One region of the Bradyrhizobium sp. 1200_D9_N1_1 genome, then DNA from elsewhere that is predicted to be linked to it. Evidence: predicted binding sites of a transcription regulator. Region 1 holds the regulator's gene; the other holds the start of a gene.
What was found. Region 1 encodes HrcA, which represses chaperone genes, less so after heat shock. Its sites were predicted from a motif close to GTTAGCACTCNCNNNNNGNGAGTGCTAAC; they were not measured.
Positions count from the first base shown of each region.

Region 2: AB5K84_RS11015 (co-chaperone GroES) is a predicted target of HrcA. The motif match lies at 2,460-2,488, and genes of this name have one in related genera.

Region 1 covers NZ_CP197226.1:172,366-177,093, reverse strand. The annotation lists gene hemW (radical SAM family heme chaperone HemW) at 1-924, opposite strand, end outside; gene rdgB (RdgB/HAM1 family non-canonical purine NTP pyrophosphatase) at 911-1,546, opposite strand; gene rph (ribonuclease PH) at 1,558-2,271, opposite strand; gene hrcA (heat-inducible transcriptional repressor HrcA) at 2,446-3,534, shown strand; gene grpE (nucleotide exchange factor GrpE) at 3,632-4,237, shown strand; gene pncA (bifunctional nicotinamidase/pyrazinamidase) at 4,371-4,728, opposite strand, start outside.
Region 2 covers NZ_CP197226.1:2,268,735-2,273,462, reverse strand. The annotation lists gene AB5K84_RS11030 (carboxymuconolactone decarboxylase family protein) at 1-30, opposite strand, end outside; gene AB5K84_RS11025 (cupin domain-containing protein) at 54-470, opposite strand; gene pdxR (MocR-like pyridoxine biosynthesis transcription factor PdxR) at 561-1,967, shown strand; gene AB5K84_RS11015 (co-chaperone GroES) at 2,520-2,834, shown strand; gene groL (chaperonin GroEL) at 2,906-4,558, shown strand.

The DNA of each region.
Region 1 (4,728 bases):
ATCGTCGGTGACGACGCCGTGGCCGTTGGTCTCGACCCGCAACAGCCAGGCTTCGGGACGCTTCTCGGTGGCGGTGGCGTGCCTGATCCCGTCGATGTCGAGCCGGCCGTGCGCGCCGGGGCCGATGCCGGCATATTCGTCGCCGCGCCAGTAGACCAGATTGTGCCGGCATTCGGCGCCGCGCCGCGCGTGATTGGAGATCTCGTAAGCGGGCAGGCCGAGCTTGTCGCAGGTTTCCTGCGTGACGTCGTAGAGCGCGCGCGCGACCGCCTCGTCCGGCGTCTTCAATTTGCCGGCCTGGTGCAGGCCGAAGAACGGCGTGCCCTCCTCGATCGTCAATTGATAGAGCGACAGATGCTCGGCCGCCTCCGCGATCGCAAGGCGCAGTTCATCGGCCCACATCGCCGGCGTCTGGTCGGGGCGGGCGTAGATCAGGTCGAACGAATAACGCTCGAACGAGCGGCGCGCGATGGCGACCGCGTCCAGCGCTTCGCGCGCGCTGTGCATGCGGCCTAGCGCCTTCAGCGAAGCATCGTCGAGCGCCTGCACGCCGAGCGAGACGCGGTTGACGCCGGCAGCGCGATAGCCGGCGAAGCGCGTGGCCTCGACGCTGGTCGGGTTCGCTTCCAGCGTGACTTCGACATCACGAGCGACCTGCCAGTGCTTGCCGATCGAATCGAGCACGGCGCCGACGGTCGCGGGCTGCATCAGCGACGGCGTGCCGCCGCCGAGGAAGATCGAGGTGACCTCGCGGCCGGGCGCGCGCTGCGCGGTCGTTTCGATCTCGCGCGCGAAGGCGGAGGCGAAGCGCGCTTCGTCGATCGCGGCATGGCGGACATGGCTGTTGAAGTCGCAATAGGGGCACTTCGACAGGCAGAACGGCCAGTGCACGTAGACGCCGAAGGCTTCGTTAGCGCGGCTCAAGGCAGATCTCCGCCAGTTTCACGAAGGCGCGGGCACGGTGCGACAGGGCAAGGCCGAGCGGCGGCAGGCCGTGCTTCTCGATGCTGGTCATCTCGCCGAAGGTGCGCGTGTGACCGTCGGGCCGAAACATCGGATCATAGCCGAAGCCGGCGGTGCCGCGCGGCGGCCAGACCAGCGTGCCGTCGACGCGCGCCTCGACCTCTTCGAGATGATCGTCGGGCCAGGCGACGCAGAGCGCGGAGACGAAGTGCGCCTTGCGCTTGTCGGGCGCGGTCGCGCCGCGCTCCTGCAACAGGCGCTCGATCCGCGTCATCGCCGCGGTGAAATCCTTGGTCGGTCCGGCCCAGCGCGCACTGTAGATGCCGGGCGCGCCGTCGAGCGCGTCGACCACGATGCCGGAATCATCGGCGAAGGACGGAAGCTTGGACGCGTGCGCGGCCGCGATAGCCTTGATCGCGGCGTTGCTGCGGAAATCGTTGCCGGTCTCGTCCGGCTCGGAAAGGCCGAGCTCGCCGGCCGACACCGCCTCGATGCCGTAAGGCGCCAAAAGCTCCTTCATCTCGGCGAGCTTGCCGGGATTGTGGGTGGCGATGACGAGCTTTCCGGTGATTCGGCGGTGCATGGGCCTATTGACTACGCGACGGCCAGTTTCTGCAAGTCCACGAGGCGCGCGATACCCTTCTGGGCCAGCGCCATCAGCGCCAGGAGCTCGTCTTGTGTGAACGGTTCGCGTTCCGCGGTGCCCTGCACCTCGATGATGCGGCCATCGCCGGTCATGACGAAATTGGCGTCGGTCTGGGCTTCCGAATCCTCGGCATAGTCGAGGTCGAGCACGGGCGTGCCATTGTAGATGCCGCAGGAGATCGCGGCGACGTTGTCGCGCAGCACGTTGGCCTTGACCATGTTGCGCGCCTTCATCCAGTTGACGCAATCGGCGAGCGCGACCCAGGCGCCGGTGATCGAGGCCGTGCGCGTGCCGCCGTCGGCCTGGAGCACGTCGCAATCGACCGTGATCTGGCGCTCGCCGAGCGCTTCGAGATTGATGATGGTGCGAAGCGAGCGGCCGATCAGGCGCTGGATCTCGACGGTGCGGCCGCTCTGCTTGCCGGCGGAGGCCTCGCGGCGGGTGCGTTCCGAGGTCGCGCGCGGCAGCATGCCGTATTCCGCGGTGACCCAGCCGCGGCCCTGGCCCTTCAGCCACGGCGGCAGGCGGTCCTCCAGCGTGGCGGTGACCAGCACATGGGTGTCGCCGAATTTCACCAGGCAGGAGCCTTCCGCATATTTGACCACGCCGCGCTCCAGCGTCACGGGGCGCAATTCGTCGGGCGCACGGCGGCTTGGCCGCATGGGAAATCCTCCAAAACTCACGGGAATAGGCTGTTCGCGGTGCTTGTAGGTGGGGTGAGGGTGAGCGGCAAGGCCTTTTCGGTCCCCAAGCAACTGTCGAGCAAGTGCAAAACCACGCTTGTCAGGGACCTCCCGGATGGCCAAATTATAAGCATCTGAGAGGAGTTGCTGTCTGTGGCCCATCACGATCCGATCCATCTGATCGCGCCGCGCGCAGGGCTCGCCCAGCTGAATGAGCGGTCCCGCGACATCTTTCGTCAAATTGTCGAAAGCTATCTCGCGACCGGCGAGCCGGTGGGCTCACGCAATATTTCCCGGCTGATCGCGATGCCGCTGTCGCCGGCCTCGGTTCGCAACGTCATGGCCGATCTGGAACAACTCGGCCTGATCTATGCCCCGCATACGTCCGCCGGCCGGCTGCCGACGGAACTCGGCCTGCGCTTCTTCGTCGACGCCTTGATGCAGGTGGGCGACCTCAATGACGCCGAGCGGCAGTCGATCCAGAGCCAGCTCACCTCCGTCGGTCAGGCGCAGTCGGTCGAGGCGGCGCTGGACCAGGCGCTGACGCGGCTGTCGGGCCTGACCCGCGCCGCCGCCGTGGTGCTGACGCCGAAATCCAACGCGCGGCTGAAACACATCGAATTCGTCCGGCTGGAACCGGAAAAAGCGCTGGTGATCCTGGTCGGCGAGGACGGCCAGGTCGAAAACCGCGTGCTGACGCTGCCACCCGGAGTTCCCTCCTCGGCGATCACCGAGGCCGGCAATTTCCTCAATTCGCGGATTCGCGGCCGGACCCTGGCCGAAGCGCGGCTCGAGCTCGAGACCGCGCTCGGGGAGGCCCGTGCCGAGCTCGATCAGCTGACGCAGAAGGTGATTTCGGCCGGGATCGCCAGCTGGTCCGGCGGCGAGAACGAGGACCGCCAGCTCATCGTCCGCGGCCACGCCAATCTGCTGGAAGATTTGCACGCGCTGGAGGATCTGGAGCGGGTCCGCCTCTTGTTCGACGACCTCGAGACCAAGCGCGGCGTCATCGACCTGCTCGGCCGGGCCGAGACCGCGGAAGGCGTGCGGATTTTCATCGGTTCGGAGAACAAGCTGTTTTCCTTGTCGGGCTCCTCGACCATCATCTCGCCCTATCGGGATGCCGCTGGCCACATCGTCGGCGTTTTGGGCGTGATCGGGCCGACACGGCTGAATTATGCCCGTGTGATCCCGACCGTGGACTACGCCGCCCGGATCGTCAGCCGCCTTCTGGGGGGCTGACCGGCGGCTGAGGCGATCACGGGCGCTTGATTTTCGGCGTCCGAAGCACGATATCCGGGCCAGAAAAATCCCTGAGACAAATTCGAAAAGAGAGCCGATGACCGATCGAGACCGGCAACCCGAAGACACGACCGCGCCGACCGGCGAGCCCGTGGTGTCGAAGCCCTACATCATGCCCGACGATCCCGAGCCGGGCTCGGTCGAGCTGTTGCAGAAGGAAGCCGCCGAGGCGCGCGACCGTATGCTGCGGACGCTGGCGGAGATGGAAAATCTGCGCAAGCGCACCACCAAGGAGGTCGCCGACGCCCGTCTCTACGGCATCACCGGCTTTGCCCGCGACGTGCTCGACATCGCCGACAATCTCCAGCGCGCGCTCGACGCGGTTCCCGCCGAGGCTCGCGCCGCGGCCGATCCCGGCCTGACCTCGCTGATCGAGGGCGTCGAGCTCACCGAGCGCTCGCTGCTCAACGCGCTGGAAAAGCACGGCGTGAAGAAGTTCGATCCGCAGGGTCAGAAGTTCGACCCGAACTTCCAGCAGGCGATGTTCGAAGTGCCTGATGCGTCGGTGCCCGCCGGTACGGTCGTGCAGGTCATGCAGGCCGGCTACACCATCGGCGAGCGCGTGCTGCGTCCGGCTCTCGTTGGCGTCGCCAAGGGCGGCGCGAAGGCTGCGTCCGCGGCGAACAGCAATGAAGTGAACTGAGCGGCGAACTGAGTTCTGACGTCATTCCGGGGCGATGCGAAGCATCGAACTATGGTGCGCAGCTGCGCACCTGAGAATCTCGAGATTCCGGGTTCGGCTCTTCGAGCCGCCCCGGAACGACTGATGGCTGGTCTTACGCGCTCGCCGCGATATCCGCCGACTGAATCCGCTTCACGCCGGCCTTGGCCATGTCGGCCCAGGCTTTTGCCAGCGAGCCCTGCGTGTCGATGCCGCGGCAGGCGTCTTCCACGACATAGACTTCGAAGCCCGCCTTGCGCGCGTCGAGCGCGGTCCAGGCGACGCAGAAATCTGTCGCGAGGCCAGCGACAAAGACGCGCTTGATCTTGCGGCCCTTCAAATAGCCGGCGAGGCCGGTCGAAGTCTTGCCGTCGGCTTCGAGGAAGGCCGAATAGCTGTCGACGTCCTTGTGAAAACCCTTGCGGATGATGAGCTCGGCGTGCGGGATTGCGAGGTCCTTCGACAGCGAAGCG
Region 2 (4,728 bases), 2.1 Mb from region 1:
AATCTGATTGTAGTCGAGACGCTTGCTCATTTTTTGCTCCTTGATGACAAGTGTTATTTGATCGGTGTAGTCAGTTCCTTGTCGTCGGTATCAACGACGAACACGGCGAGCAGCCTTGCTGGCCTGGTCTTGCTGGCATTGCGGCTGATGGAATGGCGCGAGCCTGGCGTCTCGTAAAAACTTTCGCCGGCGCGGTAGACCCGCCTGGGTCCGTCATTCACCTGGGACTCGATTTCTCCCGACAGAACGTAGCCGAAGATGAAAGCCGACTTGGCGTGGATGTGCGGAGCTGACGCCCCGCCCGGCGTATAGTCGACGATCAGGGCCTTCAGTGACTTGCCGGGAATGTTGGGGATCATCTGTTGAAAGCGCGGCGTGACCGTTTCGCCGCCGCCATGGGCGACGGCAGGCGTTGCAGTGGTGATGGCAACGGCAGCGAAAGCCGCGCCAAAGATGAATCGTATTTTCATGGTGGCGTTCTCCTTTGTCCCGCATAGGTGCGGCTGCTCTGGTCCGGAAAAAAGCACCAAGAACGCACAAAAATCGTGTACCAAGGGGGCATGACCAAGCCGCTGCGGTTGGAGCTTGATCGATCTGCGAAGGCGCCCCTGGCCGAGCAGATCCGCAAAGGCATCAGGGCCGCCATCGAGAACGGCGTGCTCGCTCCGGGAGCGCGTCTGCCCTCCTGGCAGGACCTGGCAGCCCAACTCGGTGTCGCTCGAGGCACGGTGCGATCGGCGTACGAAAAGCTGTCCGCTGCTCAACTCATCGTCGCTTCCCGCGCGGCCGGAACGCATGTCGCGGATCGTCCTTCCATTGCTGCTCGACAGGAAGAAACAGCCGATCCCGGCTCGTTCATGGAGATGTATCGGGAGCTCACTGCGGGGCCGGCGATTTTCCAGATGGGCGTGCCCGCGCATGAAACTTTCCCCGCCAAGCTCGTCGCCCGGATTCGTTCGTCCGCTATTCGCGTGGAAATGAGTGGGCCGGCGATATATCCGGACGCTCGTGGTGAGCTGGAACTACGGCGGGAGATCGCGGCGTATCTTGCTATCGCGCGTGGTATCGAGTGTACAGCTTCCCAGATCATCATCACCGGCGGCTACTGCAGCGGCTTGGGACTGGCGCTCCGTGTGCTCGGCCTCGAACGGAGAAGAGTCTGGATGGAGGATCCAGGCTTCCCAATCACCCGGCATGGCCTGGAGCTCGCAGGATTGTCGCTCGCCCCAATCCCGGTTGATGCGGACGGCATTGATGTCAGTTATGGCCTGAACCATGAGCCCGATGCGGCGCTGGTTGTTGTAACCCCAGGGCAGCAGGCGCCGCTCGGGTGCACGTTGTCGCTGGAGAGGCGCTTGCGCCTTCTCGACTGGGCCGCTCAGAAAGGGGCGTGGGTGATCGAGGATGACTATCTGAGCGAGCTTCAACTGAAGGGTCGGGCCACACCGGCACTTGCCTCGCTCGATCGCGCCGGGCGCGTCATTCACATCGGATCTTTCAGCAAGACTCTGACCCCCACCCTGCGGCTGGGCTTTCTGGTCGCTCCTCCGTCGCTGACGTCTCAGTTCGCCGAGGTCGCGGCGTGTCTCGCGCCGGCGCCTGGGCCGTCTGTGCAACTCGCGACTGCGAAATTCATGCGTGACGGCCACTATATGCGGCATCTTCGACGTACGAAGCGTGTCTATGCAGCGCGAGGCGACGCGTTGCTAAAGACCCTTCGCCCACGCGCCAAGGACATAACGATCGCTGGATTGGCGGTGCTAATGCAATTGCCGGACGGGACACCAGACCTCTCCATCGCCAGGGAAATGCTGTCGTTCGGATTGGCGCCTGCTCCACTATCGCCCTGGTATGCAGAGGCAGCTTCCGCACGATCCGGTTTGCTGCTAGGCATCGCGACAGCTCCTAACAAGCGTCTCGCGGCGTCTTGCGACCGCCTCCTTGGGATCATCGATCGTCTTATGTGACGAACGCAGAGGCAGGGCGCTCGCGAGGACAACGCTCATAAGGTACGTCGTGGCCTTGCTGGAAGAGTCAAGCAGGGTTTGGCAGCAGGACTGGCGAAGGGAGAGAATCTAGAAAGAAAGTTCCTCTTCCGCTGCATCCCAGGTGCTCTGGGTAGGCGAGAGGGACAAGATTTGCCGGCCTCTCCGCGTACCGCCGCGGGTCTAGACTGCCGTTGGACGCGGCATCATTGTACCCGAACAGGCTAATCCAGACGCGCGCAACCCTGCCCGGCTAGCCATTTGGATGGCAAAGCCAAACAACAACCTGGGCAGACGGTACAAGCCCGCCTAAAGTTTCCTCAGCGGCTTCCTCCGACCAGCCCAGACTTGATTCCAGGGGCTCCTTTAGGTGGCTCTGAATGGGCCCTCCGCGGACCGGTGAGGACGACGGATTTTCGAAATCCTTCGCGGCTTTGTCTTGTTTGCCGACCAAGCCGGCTTATTTTCGGAGCGGTCAGCACTCGCTAGCTTCGACTGCTATTTCAAAAAGCGACTAGAAGATAGGAGGAGAGCATGAAATTCCGTCCGCTTCACGACCGGGTCGTGGTCAAGCGCATCGACGCGGAAGAGAAGACCGCTGGCGGCATCATCATTCCCGACACGGTCAAGGAGAAACCCTCCCAAGGTGAAGTCATCGCCGTTGGCCCCGGCGGTCGTGACGAAAGCGGCAAGCTGATCCCGATCGACGTCCGGGTCGGTGACCGCGTATTGTTCGGCAAGTGGTCCGGCACCGAAGTCAAGATCGACACCCAGGAGCTGTTGATCATGAAGGAGAGCGACATCATGGGCGTTCTCGCCGACGTGTCTTCCAAGAAGAAGGCCGCCTAGTCCACCGCTCAAGCGCCTGTCGAGCGCCTCATCAAGGGTGAAACCAAGTCAAAAACTCAGGGAAACCCACTATGTCAGCAAAAGAAGTCAAATTCGGAGTCGATGCCCGCGACCGCATGCTGCGCGGTGTCGACATCCTCCACAATGCGGTAAAAGTGACGCTCGGACCGAAGGGCCGCAACGTCGTCCTCGACAAGTCGTTCGGCGCTCCCCGTATTACCAAGGATGGCGTCACCGTCGCCAAGGAGATCGAGCTCGAGGACAAGTTCGAGAACATGGGCGCCCAGATGGTGCGCGAAGTCGCCTCCAAGTCCGCAGACGCGGCTGGCGACGGCACCACCACCGCGACCGTGCTCGCCGCTGCGATCGTCCGTGAAGGCGCCAAGTCGGTTGCCGCCGGCATGAACCCGATGGATCTGAAGCGCGGCATCGACATGGCTGTGGAAGCCGTGGTCGCCGACCTCGTCAAAAACTCCAAGAAGGTCACCTCGAACGAGGAAATCGCCCAGGTCGGCACGATTTCAGCCAATGGCGATGCGGAGATCGGCAAGTTCATCTCCGACGCCATGAAGAAGGTCGGCAACGAGGGTGTCATCACCGTTGAGGAAGCCAAGTCGCTCGAGACCGAACTCGAAGTTGTCGAGGGCATGCAGTTCGACCGCGGCTATATCTCGCCCTACTTCGTCACCAACGCCGATAAGATGCGCGTTGAAATGGATGATGCCTACGTCCTGATTAATGAGAAAAAGCTATCTCAGTTGAATGAACTACTTCCCTTGTTGGAAGCCGTGGTGCAGAGCGGCAAGCCGCTTGTGATTATCGCCGAAGACGTCGAAGGCGAAGCGCTCGCCACCCTCGTCGTCAACCGTCTCCGCGGCGGCCTGAAGGTCGCGGCCGTCAAGGCTCCGGGCTTCGGCGATCGCCGCAAGGCCATGCTCCAGGACATCGCGATCCTAACCGGCGGCCAGGCGATCTCGGAAGACCTCGGCATCAAGCTCGAGAACGTCACGCTCAATATGCTCGGTCGCGCCAAGAAGGTGATGATCGACAAGGAGAACACCACGATCGTCAGCGGCGCCGGCAAGAAGGCCGACATCGAAGCGCGCGTGGCGCAAATCAAGGCGCAGATCGAGGAGACCACCTCGGACTACGACCGTGAGAAGCTGCAGGAGCGTCTTGCCAAGCTCGCGGGCGGCGTCGCGGTGATCCGCGTCGGCGGCGCGACTGAGGTCGAGGTGAAGGAGCGCAAGGATCGCGTGGACGATGCGATGCATGCGACCCGCGCGGCGGTTGAAGAAGGCATCCTGCCAGGCGGCGGCGTTGCGCTACTGCGTGCCTCCGAGCACCTCAAGGGCATTCGCACCAAAAATGACGACCAGAAGACCGGGGTCGAGATCGTGCGCAAGGCGTTGTCCTACCCGGCCCGCCAGATCGCAATCAACGCGGGCGAGGACGGCTCGGTCATCGTCGGCAAGATCCTCGAAAAGGATCAGTACTCGTACGGCTACGACTCGCAGACCGGCGAATACGGCAACCTGGTCTCCAAGGGTATCATCGATCCGACTAAGGTGGTTCGAGTGGCGATCCAGAACGCGGCGTCCGTCGCAGCGCTCCTGATCACCACCGAAGCTATGGTGGCGGAAGTGCCGAAGAAGAACACCGGTGCGGGCGGCATGCCTCCGGGCGGCGGCGGCATGGGTGGCATGGGGGGTATGGACTTCTAAATCCGACATTCAGAGCTCAACAATAAGGCTCGGCAGCGACGCCGAGCCTTTGCTGATTTCCTAGCGGTCAGCCGCGGTCCAACACTTGCGCACCGTATTGCGCGAGCGCGTCGAAGCCTGCGCCGCCGACGAGTTCGAGGGGGAAACCGCCCGGAATCATCCTGAGGAGC